Regions from separate parts of the Pseudomonas sp. B611 genome, predicted to be linked through region 3. Evidence: riboswitches for the same ligand, from Rfam matches in the RefSeq annotation. Region 3 holds a riboswitch; each other region holds the start of a gene.

Region 1 (6,186 bases), on a different contig from region 3:
AGCCTGCTGCCGCGCAATCGCGAGGAGCGCATCGTCTCCCTGGCGGAGGAATGCCATGAAGTGCTCGGCGCCTTCGTGCGTGGGCAGTTGCTGGTGATGCTGGCCCTGGGGGTTATCTACGCGGCGGGCCTGATGGCGATTGGCTTGGAACTGGGCCTGCTGATTGGCCTGATCGCCGGTCTGGCGGCTATCGTGCCGTATATGGGCTTTGTGATCGGTATTGGCGCAGCGCTGGTGGCGGGGCTGTTCCAGTTTGGCGGCGACCTGTACCCGATGCTGGGGATTGTCGCGGTGTTTATGGTCGGCCAGGCCTTGGAAGGCATGGTGCTGACGCCGCTGCTGGTGGGGGACCGGATCGGTCTGCACCCGGTGGCGGTGATCTTTGCGATCCTGGCGGGCGGTGAGCTGTTCGGCTTTACTGGCATCTTGCTGGCGTTGCCGGTAGCGGCGGTGATCATGGTGCTGGTGCGCCATGTGCACGATCTGTACAAGGATTCGGATGTGTACACGGGGGTCGAAGACCCCGATCTGTAAACCTTGTGTCACAAACCCGGCCTGGCCGGGTTTGTTGTTTCTGGTGTCAAACAATTTGCGCAAAACCGGCAAGTTAACGCAAACCTTTGATTTTGCTTGTGGTCTGCTGCATTGTGCGCCCGGCTTCACGGGTATAAACTTTGCAAACTTTACACAGAGGCCACTAGCGGTTCGTTTGGAGCCGTTCAGTCAGCATGAAACCGATTCAGCTGCCCTTGGGTGTGCGTCTGCGTGACGACGCCACCTTTATCAACTACTACCCAGGCGCCAATGCCGCTGCACTCGGCTATGTCGAGCGGCTCTGCGAAGCCGACGCCGGGTGGACCGAAAGCCTGATCTATCTGTGGGGCAAGCACGGCGTAGGGCGTACTCACCTGCTGCAGGCCGCGTGTTTGCGCTTCGAGCAGATGGGTGAAGCGGCGGTTTACCTGCCGTTGGCTGAATTGATGGACCGTGGTATCGGCATCTTCGACCACCTTGAGCAATACGAGCTGGTCTGTCTGGATGACCTGCAGGCGATTGCCGGCAAGGCGGAGTGGGAAGAGGCGCTGTTCCATCTGTTCAACCGTCTGCGTGACAGCGGCCGGCGTTTGTTGATCGCCGCATCGACCTCACCGCGAGAGTTGCCGGTGAAGCTGGCTGACCTCAAGTCTCGCCTGACCCTGGCGTTGATCTTCCAGATGCGCCCGCTCTCCGACGAAGACAAACTGCGCGCCCTGCAATTGCGTGCATCCCGTCGCGGCCTGCACCTCACTGACGAAGTCGGGCACTTTATCCTGACGCGTGGTACCCGCAGCATGAGCGCGTTGTTCGATTTGCTCGAACAGCTCGATCAGGCCTCCTTGCAGGCCCAGCGCAAGCTGACCATTCCCTTCCTCAAGGAAACCCTCGGCTGGTAGCCGACCCTTTGTTTTCGGGGCTTTCGGCAAATTCCAGGCGCCAGAAAACCTGCGTTCGGGCCGCTTTGGCCACGCAAAAGGCGCGTATAGGGTGTTAAGGGCTTAGATGTCATAGTCCAAACAAGAAGTCACATAGATCACGATTGAATTTGCAAATCGATGTGATAGAGGGCATAGTCTCGACTTCTTTACACATCAGCCACGGTCGTGCCCATGCTAAATCGCTTCGCACCCCTCGTGCCTCTCGCACTCGTTACCCTGTTGTTTGGTTGCGCTTCCCACCCTCAACAAGTGGTTGAACAGCCCAAACCCCAGGTTCAAAATCAGGCAAAATTCGTCGCTGCACAGTCTGCTTCTGTTTATGAAGAAGAGCTGGCGACTGAAAAGGAACTGGGCGCCTTCTCCGGCAACAAGCCTTACCAGCTTCCAGTCCTGGCCGACAGCATCCTCGAACGCGGCATGTCCTTGATCGGTACCCGTTACCGTTTCGGCGGTACCTCTGAAGCCGGTTTCGACTGCAGCGGTTTTATCGGCTATCTGTTTCGCGAAGAAGCTGGCATGAACCTGCCACGCTCCACTCGCGAGATGATCAACGTGGATGCACCGTTGGTCGCGCGCAACAACCTCAAGCCAGGTGATCTGCTTTTCTTTAGTACGGCTGGCCGTGGTCGCGTAAGCCATGCCGGTATCTACCTGGGCGATAACCAGTTTATCCACTCCAGCAGCCGTCGCAGTGGCGGTGTTCGAGTCGACAACCTGGGCGACAGCTACTGGAGCAAAACCTTTATCGAAGCCAAGCGCGCACTCGCCATGGCACCGACAACGGTTACCGCTAGCAAGTAAACTTAAAGTGATACTTGAAGTTTGACGTGTAAGCGCTAGAATCCCTGGATATTGTTGTAATCCGTACGCGCGAGCTTTGCTTGCGCGTTCTGGTTTTCAGCGTTCGGCAGCGAAAGCCGCATCCAGACCAGGATTGTTCTGCACATGTCGACCTCGGCCCGCCTGATCCTCATTGTCTGCGCCGCGCTGCTCAGCGCCTGCGCCAGCCGTCCACCGCCTGCACCCGTCGCGGTGAAGCCCAAGCCGGTGTTCAACTACGCCACCCAGAATTTCTCGCCGGCTGCCGAAGACGTGCTCTTTCGCGCGCTGGGCCTGGTCGGTACGCCTTATCGCTGGGGCGGCAACACGCCGGACTCGGGTTTTGATTGCAGCGGCCTGATCGGCTTTGTGTTTCGTGACGCCGCTGGCATCTCCTTGCCGCGTACCACCCGCGAGCTGATCGTGATGCGTGCGCAGGATGTCAGTGAGCAGAACCTGCAAACGGGTGACCTGTTGTTCTTCGCCACGGGCGGTGGCTCCCAGGTCAGCCATGCCGGCATCTATGTGGGCGAGGGCCGCTTCGTGCACGCGCCGCAAACCGGCGGTACGGTGAAGCTGGATACCCTGTCCAAGGCGTATTGGCAGAATGCTTACCTGAGTGCCAAGCGCGTGTTGCCAGGGAATCTGGCGCGTAATCCCTGAGTTGAATGCAGAGCTAAATGTGGGAGCGGGCTTGTGTGGGAGCGGGCTTGCTCGCGAAGGCGGTGTGTCAGTCACAGATGTGTCGTCTGATCCGGCGCATTCGTGAGCAAGCCCGCTCCCACATTGGTTTTGTGGTGGTCTGACGCCTACTTACTTAATCGCCGACACCCGCCACACCTTATTCCCCACATCATCCGCCACCAGCACCCCTCCTTGCTGATCCACCACCACGCCCACCGGCCGGCCCATGGCTTTCTCGTCTTTGTCGAGGAACCCGGTCAGCACATCCACCGGCTGCCCCTTGGGCTGGCCAGCCTCGAACGGCACGAATATCACCTTGTAACCACTGTGGGGCTTGCGGTTCCATGAGCCATGCTGGCCGATGAACGCGCCATGCGTGAACGGCGCCGGCAAGTTGCTGCCCTCGGCAAACGTCAGGCCCAGCGAGGCGGTATGTGGGCCCACGGCGTAGTCCGGCGCAATCGCCTTGGCCACCAGGTCGAGGTTTTGCGGGTTGACCCGCACGTCCACATGCTGCCCGTAGTAGCTGAACGGCCAGCCATAGAAGGCGCCATCCTGCACCGAGGTGATGTAGTCCGGCACCAGGTCGCTGCCGATCTCATCGCGTTCGTTCACCGCTGTCCACAGCTTGCCGCTTTGCGGTTCCCACGCCATGCCGTTGGGGTTGCGCAAGCCTGAGGCGAAGATGCGGTGCTGGCCGCTGGCGCGGTCCACTTCCCAGATCGCCGCCCGACCTTCTTCTGCCTGCAGGCCGTTTTCACCCACGTTGCTATTAGAGCCAACGCTTACGTAAAGCTTGCTGCCGTCCTTGCTCGCCACCACGTTTTTCGTCCAATGGTGGTTGATACTGCCGCCGGGGAGGTCGACGACCTTGGTGCCGGCTGCTTTGATCGTGGTCTCACCCGGTTGGTAGGGGAAGCGCAGCAGCTTGTCCGAGTCCGCCACATACAGGTCATTGCCCACCAGGGCCATGCCGAACGGCGAATTGAGGTTTGCCAGGAAGACCGTGCGGGTCTCGGCGATGCCATCGTGGTCCGCATCGCGCAGCAACGTGATGCGGTTCGGGCTCGGCACACCAGCGCCGGCTCGGCCCATGACCTTTTCCATCACCCAGCCACGAATGCCCTTTGAGTCATCGGGTTTGGGCGGCGCATTGGTTTCTGCCACCAGCACGTCGCCATTGGGCAGTACGTATAGCCAGCGCGGGTGGTCCAGGCCCTCGGCAAACGCCGCCACTTGGGTGCCCGCAGCGGCAGTTGGTTTCGCGCCCTCAGGCCAGCCGATGGCGGGTGCGATGTTTACCGTGGGGATCAGGGTCTTGTTTGGCTCCGGGAGCTTGGGGGAAGGCCCGGTACCGTCAGATACTTGCAAGGTCGAACTTTCACCGCAGGCGACGAGGGCGCCTGCGCACATGATCAGTAGGGCAAGTCGGGTCTTGTGCATGGTTTTCTCCTGGATACCTGTAAGGGTAGAGGCGCGCGGCGGTCCGATGGTTCAAGTGCGCAGCCGGCTTTAATTGACGCTCCACCCCCAACCCTCTACCCTTCGCGACTTGTTCCAGGTGCTCTGTGACCCACGGGTCCACCGAGTGAAACAGGGAAGCCGGTGAGCGAGCGCACTTGTACACAGTGCTGCCGCAATTCCGGCGCTGCCCCCGCAACGGTAAATGAGTCAAGACCCTGCTTTTGCCACTGTATCGCCCCGCGATATGGGAAGGCGCAGCGTCGGCAAGCGCGCCACTCATGAGCCCGGAGACCGGCCTGAAACATCCAACAGCATCACGGTGGGCGATGCTTGGCTGTCTGTTTTTTCTTTTTCCTGCCCGCCGTTTTTGTCCAGCCCCAACGGAGAGCTGCCATGACCGATTCCCCCGACCGCGACGAACGCCACCTGGCGCGCATGCTGCGCAAAAAAGCCGTGATCGACGAGCGCATCGCCAATTCCCCCAACGAGTGCGGCCTGCTGCTGGTGCTGACCGGCAACGGCAAAGGCAAAAGCAGTTCCGCGTTCGGCATGCTCGCCCGCGCCATGGGCCACGGTATGCAGTGCGGCGTGGTGCAGTTCATCAAGGGGCGTAACAGCACGGGCGAAGAACTGTTCTTCCGCCGTTTCCCCGAGCAAGTGCGCTTCCATGTCATGGGCGAAGGCTTCACCTGGGAAACCCAGGACCGCCAGCGCGACATCGCCGCCGCCGAAGCCGCGTGGGAAGTTTCCCGCGAACTGCTGCAAGACCCGTCCATTGGCCTGGTCGTCCTCGATGAACTGAACATCGCCCTCAAACACGGCTACCTCGACCTCGACCAAGTGCTCAGCGACCTGCAAGCACGCCCGCCGATGCAGCACGTGGTGGTCACCGGCCGTGGCGCCAAGCCTGAATTGATCGAAATGGGCGACACCGTCACCGAAATGGGCATGCTCAAGCACGCGTTCCAGGCCGGTATCAAGGCACAGAAGGGCGTCGAACTTTGAATCAGCCCCGTCATTGCCCGGCCGTATTGATCGCCGCACCGGCGTCTGGCCAGGGCAAAACCACCGTCACCGCAGCGCTGGCCCGTTTGCACCGCAACCTGGGGCGTAAAGTGCGCGTGTTCAAATGCGGGCCGGACTTTCTCGACCCGATGATTCACGAGCGTGCCAGCGGTGCGCCGGTGTATCAGTTGGACATGTGGATGGTGGGCGAGCAGGAAAGTCGCCGCCTGTTGTGGGAAGCCGCCGGCGAGGCCGACCTGATCCTCATCGAAGGCGTCATGGGCCTGTTCGACGGCACCCCCTCCAGCGCTGACCTGGCCCGCCACTTCGGCGTGCCGGTACTTGGCGTGATCGACGGCACCGCCATGGCCCAGACGTTTGGCGCGTTGGCCTTGGGCTTGGCGCGTTATCAGCCGGACCTGCCGTTCGCCGGCGTGCTGGCCAACCGCGTCGGCACCCTGCGCCATGCGCAACTGCTCGAAGGCAGCCTCACCGAAGGCCTGCGCTGGTACGGCGCCTTGTCCCGCGAGACCGGCATCGAATTGCCAAGCCGTCACCTGGGCCTGGTGCAGGCCAGCGAACTGAATGACCTCGACGTGCGCCTCGACGCCGCCGCCCAAGCCTTGGGCAGCAGTTGCGAAGTCGCCTTGCCGCCGCCAGTGACCTTCGCCGCGCCTGAAGTGATCGCTGCCGAGCCGCTGCTCGACGGTGTGCGCATCGCCGTGGCCCGCGACGAAGC
Region 2 (6,186 bases), on a different contig from region 3:
GCACCGGAACCGACCCTGGTGGACAACGGCAGCGCCCACATCGAATACCGCCCGCTGGGCCCGATCCTCGCCGTGATGCCGTGGAACTTCCCGGTCTGGCAAGTGCTGCGCGGCGCCGTGCCGACGATGCTCGCCGGCAACACCTACGTGCTCAAACACGCACCGAACGTGATGGGCAGCGCCTACCTGATCCAGCAAGCGTTCAAAAAGGCCGGCTTCGCTGACGGCCTGTTCGAAGTGCTCAACGTGACCCCGGACGGCGTGTCCAAAGCCATCGCCGACCCACGCATCGCCGCCGTCACCCTCACCGGCAGCGTACGCGCCGGTATCGCCATCGGCTCCCAGGCCGGGGCCGCGCTGAAAAAATGCGTGCTGGAACTGGGCGGCTCCGACCCGTTCATCGTGCTCAACGACGCCGATCTCGACGCCGCAGTGCAAGCCGCGTTGATCGGCCGTTTCCAGAACAGCGGCCAAGTCTGTGCCGCCGCCAAGCGCCTGATCATCGAAGCCGGCGTGGTAGAGGCGTTCACCGCCAAGTTCCTCGAGGCCAGCCGTGCCTTGGTGATGGGCGACCCGACTTCGACCGCTACCTACATCGGCCCGATGGCCCGCTTCGACCTGCGCGACGAGCTGCACGGCCAGGTCCACGCCACCCTGGAAGAAGGCGCAACCCTGCTGCTGGGCGGCCATAAAGTCGCAGGTGCAGGCAACTACTATGAGCCGACCGTACTGGCCAACGTCACCGACCAGATGACCTCGTTCAAACAGGAACTGTTCGGCCCCGTCGCCTCGATCATCACCGCCCGCGACGCCGACCACGCGGTGGAGTTGGCGAATGACAGCGAGTTCGGCCTCACGGCCAGCATCTTCACCACCGATGCGGCGAAAGCCCGCGATATCGCCAACAGGCTGGAAACTGGCGGGATCTTCGTCAACTCGTTCAGCGTCTCCGACCCTCGGGTGGCGTTTGGCGGGATCAAGAAAAGTGGCTTTGGCCGTGAGCTGTCGCACTTCGGCGTGCGCGAGTTCTGCAATGCGCAGACCGTGTGGCTGGATCGCAAATAACCCACTGACAGGACGAACGCTGCACCTGTGGCGAGGGAGCTTGCTCCCGTTGGACTGCGCAGCAGTCCCAGCCCTTAAAAGCTGGGGCCGCTTCGCGGCCCAACGGGAGCAAGCTCCCTCGCCACAGGTTGCTTTTTACGCTTGCCAATTCCTGGCTGACTAGCCCCCTTCCACAGTTGATTTCCGGTGTTTTCATGGGCCCGATCGACTACCATGGCGCGCCGGTTCCCGAAGGGGACTAATAGGGAATCCCAAGCGCGCCCCGTCGCGCCAATCGGAACTGCCCCCGCAACTGTAGGTGCCGAGCCTGCTCCCCACTGCCACTGGACACTGTCCGGGAAGGCCGGAGCGTGGCGACGACGCACCAGTCAGGAGACCTGCCGGCCCAGTGTTATCACCAACCGGCGGGGTGTCCGGGAAGGACATCCTTGCGCGGCCCCGGCGGCCGTATTCGTGGGTGTATTTCCACTACCGTACCTCCCCAGTCCACTGTACGGTCCAAACGGAGATTGCCCCATGCTGCCACGCGTTACCGCCCTGCTCACCGGCCTGGGTTTCTGTGCCCTGGCCCACGCCGCGCCGACCCACTACCCGCTGACGCTGGAAAACTGCGGCAGCACCCTCACCTTCCAACAAGCCCCCGCGCGCAGCGTGACCATCGGCCAGGTCGCCACCGAGATGCTCTACGCCTTGGGCGTGGGCGATAAAGTGGTCGGCACGTCGCTGTGGTTCAACAACGTACTGCCGCAGTTCAAGACACTGAACGACGGCATCGAGCGCCTGGCCAATAACGAGCCGAGCTTCGAAGCAGTGATCGCCAAGCGCCCGCAACTGGTGGCCGCCGAACTGGAATGGGTGGTCGGTGCGCAAGGCGTGGTGGGCACCCGCGAGCAGTTTCACGAGCTGAAAATCCCCACCTACCTGCTGCCCTCCGACTGCGAAGGCAAAGACAACCTGGTGGGCGCCGACGGCACGCGGCTGGAGCCGTTCCGCATCGACACCATCTATAAAAGCATCAGCCAGTTGGCGGCGATTTTCGATGTACAGGATCGCGGCCAACAGCTGAACGACGAGCTCAAGGCACGCCTGGCCAAGTCCGTCGCCACCGTGCAGAGCAAAGGCCTCAAGCAGGCCAGCGCGCTGGTGTGGTTCTCCAGCGCCGAGATGGCCAGCGACCCGTACGTGGCCGGCCACAAGGGCATCCCCGAATTCATGCTGCAAACCCTTGGCTTGCATAACGTGGTGCAGTCCGATGAGGAATGGCCCGCCGTTGGCTGGGAAACCATCGCCAAGGCCAACCCGACCTTCCTCGTTATCGCCCGCATGGACCGCCGCCGCTACCCCGCCGACGACCACGAAAAGAAACTCGCCTTCCTGCGCAGCGACCCGGTCACGCGCAATATGGACGCCGTAAAAAACAACCGCATCATCGTCCTCGACGCCCTGGCGTTGCAGGCCAGCATCCGCATGTTCGATGGCCTTGAACAACTGGCCACGGCCATCGACGGCTACGACCTGCCGCAATGATTCGTGCCCTCCTCGCCCTGGCCCTGCTCCTGGCCGCCGTGCTCGCCGGCGTGGCCATCGGTGAAACCGCCATCTCGCCGCAGGTCGTGCTTCAGGTGCTGGCCAATAAACTGTGGGGCGCCGGCTACGTGCTGGACCCCATCGACGAAGGCGTGGTGTGGAACTACCGCCTGACCCGCGCCCTGGTCGCCGCCGCATGCGGTGCGGGGTTGGCGACCTGCGGGGTGATCTTGCAGTCGCTGCTGCGCAACCCATTGGCCGACCCGTACCTGCTGGGCATCAGCGCCGGTGCCTCGACCGGTGCGGTATTGGTGGCGTTGATCGGCGTGGGCGGTGGCTTGATTTCGTTGTCGGCAGGCGCATTTGTCGGCGCCATGGCCGCGTTCGCCCTGGTGATTTTGCTCGCGCGGGCCAGCGGTTCGTCCAGCGGCACCGGGCAGATCATCCTCGCCGGCATTGCCGGTTCACAGCTGTTCAATGCGCTGACCGCCTTCCTCATCACCAAATCCGCCAGCTCTGAACAGGCGCGCGGCATCATGTTCTGGTTACTGGGCAACCTCAGCGGCGTGCGCTGGCCCTCGGTGTGGCTGGCCGTGCCGGTGGCGCTCGTGGGCTTGGCGGTGTGCCTGTGGCACCGTCGGGCGCTGGATGCGTTCACCTTTGGCAGCGACTCGGCGGCATCCCTCGGCATCCCGGTGCGGCGCGTGCAGTTTGTGCTGGTGGGCTGCGCGGCGCTGGTGACGGCGGTGATGGTGTCGATTGTCGGCTCTATCGGTTTTGTCGGGCTGGTGATTCCCCACGCCGTGCGCCTGTTGCTGGGCACCGGGCATTCGCGCTTGCTGCCGGCCAGTGCGCTGGGCGGTGCGCTGTTTTTGATTGCGGCGGATGTGCTGTCGCGCAGCTTGATCAAGGGCCAGGTGATTCCGGTCGGTGTGGTCACCGCATTGGTCGGCGCGCCGGTGTTTGCGCTGATTCTGATCGGGCGGAGGAACGCACGATGAGCGTGCTCAGTTGCCGCGGCCTGGGCTTCAAGGTGCGTGACGCCGAGTTGCTGCGCGATATTCATCTGGACGTCGCGCAGGGGGAAACCCTCGGCATTGTCGGGCCGAACGGCTCCGGCAAATCCACCTTGCTCAAACTGCTGGCCGGGTTGCGTACACCGGCGTCCGGTGAGGTGTGGCTGGGCGGCCAGCGCCTGGGGCAGTTATCCCGCCGCGTGATTGCGCAGCAACTGGCAGTGGTGGAACAACAAGCCGACACCGACGACGCCATCCGCGTGTTCGACGCCGTGGCCCTGGGCCGCACGCCGTGGCTGTCGGCGCTGAGCCCGTGGTCCGTCGACGACGACAGCATCGTGCGCCAGGCCCTGCACGACGTGGACGCCACCCACCTGAGCCATCGCGCGTGGCGCAGCCTCTCCGGCGGCGAACGCCAACGCGTACACATCGCCCGTGCCTTGGCGCAGCGGCCGCAGATCTTGTTGCTGGATGAACCAACCAACCACCTGGATATCCAGCATCAGCTTGGCATTTTGAAGGGCGTGCAAGCACTGCCGGTGACAACGTTGATTGCGCTGCATGATCTTAACCAGGCGCTGACTTGCGATCGCTTGGCCGTGCTGGATCGCGGGCGGTTGGTGGCGCTGGGCAAGCCGCTGGACGTACTGACGCCGCAGCGGTTGCAGGAGACGTTCGGGGTGCAGGCGCATTACCTGACGGACCCGTTTGATGGGGCGAAGATCTTGCGACTGCGCTCGAACTAGAGGCTTGAACGCGGACCCCCAAACAACACAATTCAACTGTGGGAGCTGGCTTGCCTGCGATAGCGGTCTGTCAGTTGAAGAGATGCAAGCTGACCCGCCGCCATCGCAGGCAAGCCTGCTCCCACATGATCATTTCCACATTAGATCTGCGGTGTTCGCTGCATATGCGTTGTCTGCCACACCGGGTCCGCCTCGACATCAATCACTTCAAACCCCTGCCGAAGCCAAAAATCAATCGCCCCCGGCAAAAACGGATGGGTATGCAGGTACATCACCTCCACCCCATCCGCCTGCGCCGTTGCCTCCAGCGCGCGATACAACGCCCCCGCCAAACCAAAGCGCCGAAACGCCGGCAGCACAAACAAGCGCACCACTTCCACCGTCTTGCGGCCCTGATAATTCAGCTGGGGGAACCGGTTGTCATACGGCAGGTAGCCAATGGCAGCGACGATTTGACCGGCATTGCAGGCGATCAGAAAGCGCCCGTCACCTTGAAGGTAGGTCGCCTCAAATTGCGCCAGATCATTCGGCATACCGGCGTCGCTGAGCTTGGGAAACATCTCGGCGCGGGCCTGTTGTACAAACGCCAGCACCTGTGAAACATCATCCGCAGCAACCAGGCGGATACTGAAAGGGTCTTCAAGGGCCGTCTTGCCTACTATCCACTGGCGGCCATAGGCCAACACCTTACCCGCCATCCCCACCGGAAAATGAATAAACCCATGGGCCGCCTCCGGCACCAGTTGCACTTGCGCATCCGGCCATCGCTCTGCGATCAACAGCGTGTCGTCCTTGAGCGGGTCCAGTTCCCCTACAAACATCAACGCCGGCGGCAAGCCGGTGAAGTCGCCATACAGCGGTGACAACGGCGGCTGCCGACGCTCGTCGTCACTCAGCCCCGGCGTGAGCATGCTTAGCGCCTGGACCATGCCGGGCCCGTCCAGCAATAACGTGTCTGGGCCTGCGGCGCGTACGCTGGGCGTGCCAGCGAGGTCATAGACGCCGTAATACAGCAGCGCGCCGCTGACCCGCGCGAGCAGTTCCGGCCAATCCTTCAACGCCAGCAACGTCGCCGCCGCCAGGTGCCCACCGGCCGATTCGCCAACGATGATCACCGGCAGGCCCGCAAACTCATCGGCGGTCAGCAACCAACGCGCAGCCGTGAGGCAATCGTCCATCAGGCCTTGCACCGGCGTATCGACCGCCAGCCGATAATCCACCGACACCACCGCCACGTCGCAGGCCTTGACGATGTCCAGGTTGAGCGCGTCATCCATCTGCGCATTGCCGATCACCCAGCCGCCACCGTGGATATCCAGCACCACGCCCTTGAGTTTGCCGCTGGGACGCAGGATGCGCACGGGCACCGAACCGGCGTACCGGGTTTCAGCCGCAGGGGCGCGTTTCAACCGTTGACCGGCACGCAGCAACGCCTGGATCACACGCGGCGTGACGCGATTGCGGATCTTGAAACGCGGCAACCAGGCGAGCTTCCTGTTGAAGCGGCGCATCTCGGCCAGTTCGGTTTCGCTGGCGGGCCAGAGGTTGTGAGTCATCAGCGGTTATTTCTCAAAATGGAGAAATTCAACGCCGCCGCCACACACAGCCACGCCAGGTACGGGAACAGGATCAACCCGGTGATCAAGTCCAGGCGCACCGCCAACACCACCATCGCCGCCACGGTCAGCCACAACACCACCAGAATCACCATCCCCGCGAGGATGCGATGGGCGCCGAAGAACACCGGCGTCCACAACGTGTTCAAGGCAATCTGCGCCGCCCACAGCGCCAGTACCACTTGGCTGTCCGGGATCAGGCTGAGGCGGTAACCG
Region 3 (6,186 bases):
GGGGGTGGGAGGGGAGTCAATTGGGATGTGGGGTTTGGTGGTGATGGTGGTGGTGGGGTACATATCCGTTATTTAGGTAACGGCCACTTATGGTTTCGCTCTTACAGCGACTCACTTTGGAAAAGCCCCAAAGTAAGCAAAGGGCTCTTGCCCCAACACTCGGTGCCTCGCCTAGGCTCGGCATGCCCTCACTCCGGCTTGAATCCGTGGGCCGCCGCCACGCGCCATCCATGGCGCGGGGCGGCTAACCCGGCGTCCTGCCGGGTTACCCACGGATTCAAGCCTGCGTTCGGCCAGCGTGTTTGACGGGGCAAGTAAGATCAAAAACAAAAGCGCGGCGGCCTTAAAGCCGACCGGTATTTGTCTTGGCGTTCACCATTCAACTGTGGGAACCGGCAACTGTGGGAGCTGGCTTGCCTGCGATGCAGACAACTCGGTACATCAGGCAAACCCAGTTGATGCCATCGCAGGCAAGCCAGCTCCCACAGGGGAATGCGCACGCTTCACCTATCAGGTCGGCTGTCAGGCCGCCTCGCTTTGTTTTTGATTTTGATCTTAGGCGCCCCGTTAAACACGCTGGCCGGAATTCGGCATGGATTTGGGGGGTAAACCGGCAGGGATGCCGGTTTAGCCGCCCCGCGCCATGGATGGCGCGTGGCGGCGGCCCCCCAAATCCATGTCGGATTACGGGCATGCCGAGCCTAGGCGAGGCACCGAGTGTTGGGGCAAGAGCCCTTTGGTTACTTTGGGGCTTTTCCAAAGTGACCCGCCGTAAGGGCGGAACCCTAAGCCGCCGTTACCGCAGCAACGGATATGTACACAAACCAAACCAAACCAAACCAAACCAAACCAAACCAAACCAAACCAAACCAAACCAATCCCAGCCCATCATTGACCATCCCCCAAGCACTGCGTAGCCTTGCACCCTCGAGGTTCTTCAGCCCAGGCCGAAGCTAAGAAGGGAACGCGGTCCAAGCCGCGGCTGCCCCCGCAACTGTAAAGGGTTCATCTGACTGCCACGCCACTGCCAAACCGGCGGGAAGGCGCAATCAGCGCCGGTCGCAAGACCTGCAAGCCCCAAGCCAGGAGACCTGCCTCGCAACCGATTTTTCAATTCAACCGGGCGGGGTGATCCGGTGACGAAAACCGCTGCTGCGCGCCGTCGCAGGGCCTATCGTCCCGTATGCCCGCCCCAAAGGGCATCCGATGAAAACACTGGCCAAACTCCCCGTCACCATCGTTACCGGCTTTCTCGGCTCGGGCAAAACCACCTTGCTGCGCCATATGCTCGACAACGCCCAGGGCCGTCGCATCGCCGTGATCGTCAACGAATTCGGCGAGTTGGGCATTGACGGTGAAATCCTCAAGCAGTGCTCCATCGGTTGCACCGAGGAAGAAGCCAACGGCCGCGTGTATGAGCTGGCCAACGGCTGCCTGTGCTGCACCGTGCAGGAAGAGTTCTTCCCGGTGATGCGCGAATTGGTCGCCCGTCGCGGCGACCTCGACCACATCCTCATCGAAACCTCCGGCCTGGCCCTGCCCAAACCCTTGGTACAAGCCTTCCAGTGGCCGGAAATCCGCAGCGCTTGCACGGTTGACGCGGTGATCACCGTGGTCGACAGCCCAGCCGTGGCCGCCGGCACCTTCGCCGCGTTCCCGGACCAAGTCGATGCCCAGCGCAAACTCGACCCGAACCTGGACCACGAATCCCCACTGCACGAGCTGTTCGCCGACCAACTGGCCAGCGCCGACCTGGTGATCCTCAACAAATCCGACCTGATCAGTGCCGAAGACCTCGCCCGTGTGCGCCTGGAAGTCGCCGAAGAGCTGCCGCCAGCGGTCAAGATCATTGAAGCCAGCAGCGGTCGCCTGCCATTGGACGTGCTGATCGGCCTGGGCGCCGGCTCCGAGGAGCATATCGACGGCCGCCACAGCCATCACGATCATCATCACGAAGGTGAAGACGATCATGATCACGACGCCTTCGATTCGATCTCCATCGACTTGCCACAAGCCGACGAAGCCTTGCTGCTCGACGCGCTGACCCAATTGGTGGTGCAACACGGCATCCTGCGTGTCAAAGGTTTCGCCGCCATCCCCAACAAGCCGATGCGCCTGCTGATCCAGGGCGTGGGCACGCGGTTCGACAAGCATTTCGACCGCGCCTGGGGCGCTGACGAAGCACGTATCACCCGCTTGGTGCTGATCGGTCAGGACCTCGACGCGGCGGGCCTCGAAGCGCAATTGCGCGCCGCCCTCAGCGTTTAACCCATGCACCTGCTCAGGACCCAGCCCGGTGGTTTCGTCTCGGACGACAATATTGCCGACCTTGGCCAAACTCCCGCTGAACTGGTGATCCTGTGCAGCGGTGATTCCAGCCTGGCGCTGCTGGCCGAAGCGGCCCAGCAGTTGCCTGACGACTACCCGAGCCTGCGCCTGGCCAACCCGATGCAGGTGCAGAACCACGCTTCGGTCGACCTGTACGTCGATGAAGTGCTGCGCCATGCCAAGGTCATCCTGATCTCGCTGCATGGCGGCATCGGTTATTGGCGTTATGGCATCGAGCGTCTGGTGGAGCTGGCCGAGCGCGGCGTGCAACTGATCCTGGTGCCGGGGGATGATCGCCCGGACCCGGAACTCAGCGGCTTGAGCACCGTCGGCGCGCAGGAGCGTGACCGCCTGTGGCACTTTCTGCGCCAGGGTGGCTTGGGCAATGCGCTGGATTTCTATCGCTGCCTGGCCAGTACCCACCTGGGCCGCGACTACGCCTGGGCCGAGCCGCAAACCTTGCCGCGCACGGCGATCTATCACCCGCATAAAGCCAACACCTGCCTGCACGACTGGCAGGCGGACTGGCACGCCGAATGGCCGGTGGCGGCGGTGCTGTTTTACCGCTCCCATTTGCAGGCGGCCAATACCGGGTTTATCGATGTGTTCTGCCAGCGCTTGCAGGCGGCGGGCCTTAATCCGCTGCCGATGGCGGTGGCCAGTTTGAAAGAGCCTGGCTGCCTGGCGGTGGTCGAGGACCTGCTGGATGAGGTGGGTGCGGCGGTGATCCTGAACACCACCGGCTTTGCCCAATCCAGCCCTGAAGCACCGCACTTGCGGCCGTTTCGCCGCAATATCCCGGTGATCCAGGCGATTTGCGCCCAAGATAACGAACCGGGCTGGCAGGCCAGCGAGCAAGGCCTCGGCCCGCGGGATTTGGCGATGCATATTGCCTTGCCTGAGCTGGACGGGCGCATTATCAGCCGGCCGATCAGCTTCAAGGACCTGGCCTGGCGCAGCGAGCGCAGCCAGTCGGATGTGGTGTGTTACCGCGCCGCGCCCGAGCGCATGGATTTTGTCGCCGAGCTGGCGCGGCGCTGGGTCGAATTGGCGCGGGTGCCCAATCGCGAAAAACGCATCGCGCTGATCCTCGCCAACTACCCGACCCGCGATGGCCGTATCGGCAACGGAGTGGGCCTGGATACGCCGGCAGCGGCGTTGAATATCCTGCGCGCGTTGCAGGCCGAAGGGTATCCGCTGCCTGCCGACTTGCCGCAGAGCGGAACGGCGCTGATCCATGACTTGCTCGGCGGCGTGACCAACGACCTCGACAGCCTCGACCTGCGCCCGTGCCACCAAAGCCTCGGTCTTGACGACTACGAGGCGATGTTCAAGCGCTTGCCCGAAGCCAACCGCCAAGCGGTGATCGAGCGCTGGGGCACGCCCCATAACGACCCGATGTGCCGCGACGGCCGCATGATGATCGCGGGCCTGCGCCTGGGCCTGACCTTCGTCGGCATCCAGCCGGCGCGGGGTTACCAGGTGGACGCCAGCGCGGTGTATCACGACCCGGACCTGGTGCCGCCCCACGGCTACCTGGCGTTCTATTTCTGGTTGCGCCACACCTACGGCGCCCACGGCGTGATCCACGTTGGCAAGCACGGCAACCTGGAGTGGCTGCCGGGCAAGGGCGTCGGCCTGTCGCAGCACTGCTGGCCCGATGCGCTGCTGGGGCCGTTGCCGAATATCTACCCGTTCATCGTCAACGATCCGGGTGAGGGCGCCCAGGCCAAGCGGCGAACCCAGGCGGTGATCATCGACCACTTGATGCCGCCGCTGACCCGCGCCGAAACCTACGGGCCATTGCGTGACCTGGAGCTGTTGGCCGACGAATATTACGAAGCGCAATTGCTTGACCCTCGGCGTGCGCTTGAACTGCAAAAAGACATCCTCAAGCTGGTGCGTGAAACCCGTATCGACCAGGAGCTTGAGCTGGACAACGATGCCGACGCTGCCGTCTGGCTGCCGCGTCTCGACACCTATCTGTGTGACTTGAAGGAATCGCAGATCCGCGACGGCCTGCACATCTTTGGCGAGTCGCCCGAGGGCCGTTTGCGCATCGACACCTTGCTCGCGTTGTTGCGTATCCCCCGTGGCGATGGGCGTGGCGCGCAATCGAGCTTGTTGCGGGTATTGGCCAAGGCGTTCGAGCTGGGTTTCGATCCGTTGGATTGCGCCCTCGCTGAACCCTGGACCGGCCGCCGCCCGCAGGTGTTGCAAAACATCGATTCACAGTTGTGGCGCACCGCCGGAGACACCCGTGAGCGTCTGGAATTGTATGCGGCGCGGTTGATCGAACAGGCACTGGAAGGCCCGCTTGAGCAGCTTGAAGAGCCCGGTTGGGAGGATGTGAAGGCGGTTATCGAGAGCCTGCGCATCGTCGTCGCGCCGCGCCTGGATGCCTGCGGCCCGGCCGAAATGTGCGGTTTGCTGGATGCCCTGAGTGGCCGTTTCGTGCCGGCGGGGCCAAGCGGCGCGCCCAGTCGCGGGCGTTTGGATGTGCTGCCCACCGGGCGTAACTTTTTTACCGTGGACGTGCGCAACCTGCCGACCACCACGGCCTGGCGCATCGGTTTTCAATCCGCCAACCTGATCCTTGAGCGGCACTTGCAGGACCACGGCGACCATCTGCGCCAACTTGGCTTGTCGGTATGGGGCACTGCCACCATGCGCACCGGTGGCGACGATATTGCCCAGGCCATGGCCCTGATGGGCGTGCGCCCGGTTTGGGCGACCGGCAGCCAGCGGGTGGATGACTTTGAAATCCTGCCGATCAGCCTGTTGGATCGCCCACGGGTCGACGTGACGCTGCGGGTGTCCGGGTTCTTCCGTGATGCCTTTGCCAACCTGATCCGCCTGTTTGACGCGGCGGTGCAGGCGGTGGCCGCATTGGATGAGCCAGACGACATGAACCCGCTGGCCGCCAAGGTGCGCAGCGAGCGGGCAGCGTTGATCCAGTCCGGCCTGGACGAAGAGGCCGCCGCGAAACAGGCCGGCTGGCGCATCTTTGGCGCCAAACCCGGGGCCTATGGCGCGGGCGTGCAGGGTGCGATCGATGGTCGCCTGTGGCAAAGCCGCGAGGACCTGGCCGAGGTGTATCTGAACTGGGGCGGTTATGCCTATGGCGGCGCCGACGAAGGCACCGCCGCCCGCGAACAATTCGCCCAGCGCTTGAGCCAGGTGCAGGCCGTATTGCAGAACCAGGACAACCGCGAGCACGACCTGCTCGATTCGAATGACTACTACCAATTTCAGGGCGGCATGCTCGCCGCCGTGGAAACCCTGAGCGGCGACAAGGCTGCCAGTTACCATGGCGACCATAGCCAGCCCGACTTGCCGAAAATCCGCACCTTGAAGGAAGAGCTGAACCGGGTGATCCGCTCCCGCGCCGCCAACCCCAAGTGGATCGAAGGTGTGAAGCGCCACGGCTATAAAGGTGCGTTTGAGATGGCCGCAACTGTGGACAATCTGTTCGCCTTCGACGCCACCACCGCGCTGATCGACGATCATCAATACGCCTTGCTCGCCGATGCTTATTTGCTCGACCCCGACACCCGCGCCTTTGTGCAACAGCACAACCCCGATGCCCTGCGCGACATGACCGAGCGCATGCTTGAAGCCCAGCAGCGCGGCATGTGGCAGGAGCCTGGGGCTTATCGCGAAGCGTTGGAAAACCTGTTGCTGGATATAGAAGAAGACAGCTGATGGATCGTTCCCACGCTCTGCGTGGGAATGCAGTTCGTGACGCTCTGCGTCACAAGAGCGGACGCTGAGCGTCCATTGATACGTTCCCACGCGGGAGCGTGGGAACGATCGTAAAGAGAGTGTGCATGACTGATATTCCCCATTTCCCGCTGT

What was found. A riboswitch is a leader RNA that binds a small molecule or an ion and turns the genes downstream of it on or off. The one in region 3 is predicted to bind cobalamin.
Region 1: linked by a shared signal. The riboswitch ahead of cobO (cob(I)yrinic acid a,c-diamide adenosyltransferase) and the one ahead of cobW (cobalamin biosynthesis protein CobW) in region 3 are both predicted to bind cobalamin.
Region 2: linked by a shared signal. The riboswitch ahead of ACZRMO_RS17400 (ABC transporter substrate-binding protein) and the one ahead of cobW (cobalamin biosynthesis protein CobW) in region 3 are both predicted to bind cobalamin.

The regions. Positions count from the first base shown of each region.
Region 1 covers NZ_JBUZST010000005.1:132,533-138,718, reverse strand. Annotated here, with positions in the region: gene ACZRMO_RS13385 (AI-2E family transporter) at 1-534, shown strand, start outside; gene hda (DnaA regulatory inactivator Hda) at 729-1,433, shown strand; gene ACZRMO_RS13375 (C40 family peptidase) at 1,647-2,276, shown strand; gene ACZRMO_RS13370 (C40 family peptidase) at 2,421-2,957, shown strand; gene ACZRMO_RS13365 (PQQ-dependent sugar dehydrogenase) at 3,108-4,421, opposite strand; cobalamin riboswitch at 4,521-4,756, shown strand; gene cobO (cob(I)yrinic acid a,c-diamide adenosyltransferase) at 4,836-5,447, shown strand; gene ACZRMO_RS13355 (cobyrinate a,c-diamide synthase) at 5,444-6,186, shown strand, end outside.
Region 2 covers NZ_JBUZST010000007.1:123,510-129,695, reverse strand. Annotated here, with positions in the region: gene ACZRMO_RS17405 (aldehyde dehydrogenase family protein) at 1-1,065, shown strand, start outside; cobalamin riboswitch at 1,271-1,464, shown strand; gene ACZRMO_RS17400 (ABC transporter substrate-binding protein) at 1,582-2,592, shown strand; gene ACZRMO_RS17395 (FecCD family ABC transporter permease) at 2,589-3,593, shown strand; gene ACZRMO_RS17390 (ABC transporter ATP-binding protein) at 3,590-4,354, shown strand; gene ACZRMO_RS17385 (GNAT family N-acetyltransferase) at 4,495-4,914, opposite strand; partial or broken gene ACZRMO_RS17380 (alpha/beta hydrolase fold domain-containing protein) at 5,005-5,910, opposite strand; gene tspO (tryptophan-rich sensory protein TspO) at 5,910-6,186, opposite strand, start outside.
Region 3 covers NZ_JBUZST010000014.1:82,838-89,023, forward strand. Annotated here, with positions in the region: cobalamin riboswitch at 914-1,113, shown strand; gene cobW (cobalamin biosynthesis protein CobW) at 1,207-2,268, shown strand; gene cobN (cobaltochelatase subunit CobN) at 2,272-6,033, shown strand; gene ACZRMO_RS23430 (ATP-binding protein) at 6,159-6,186, shown strand, end outside.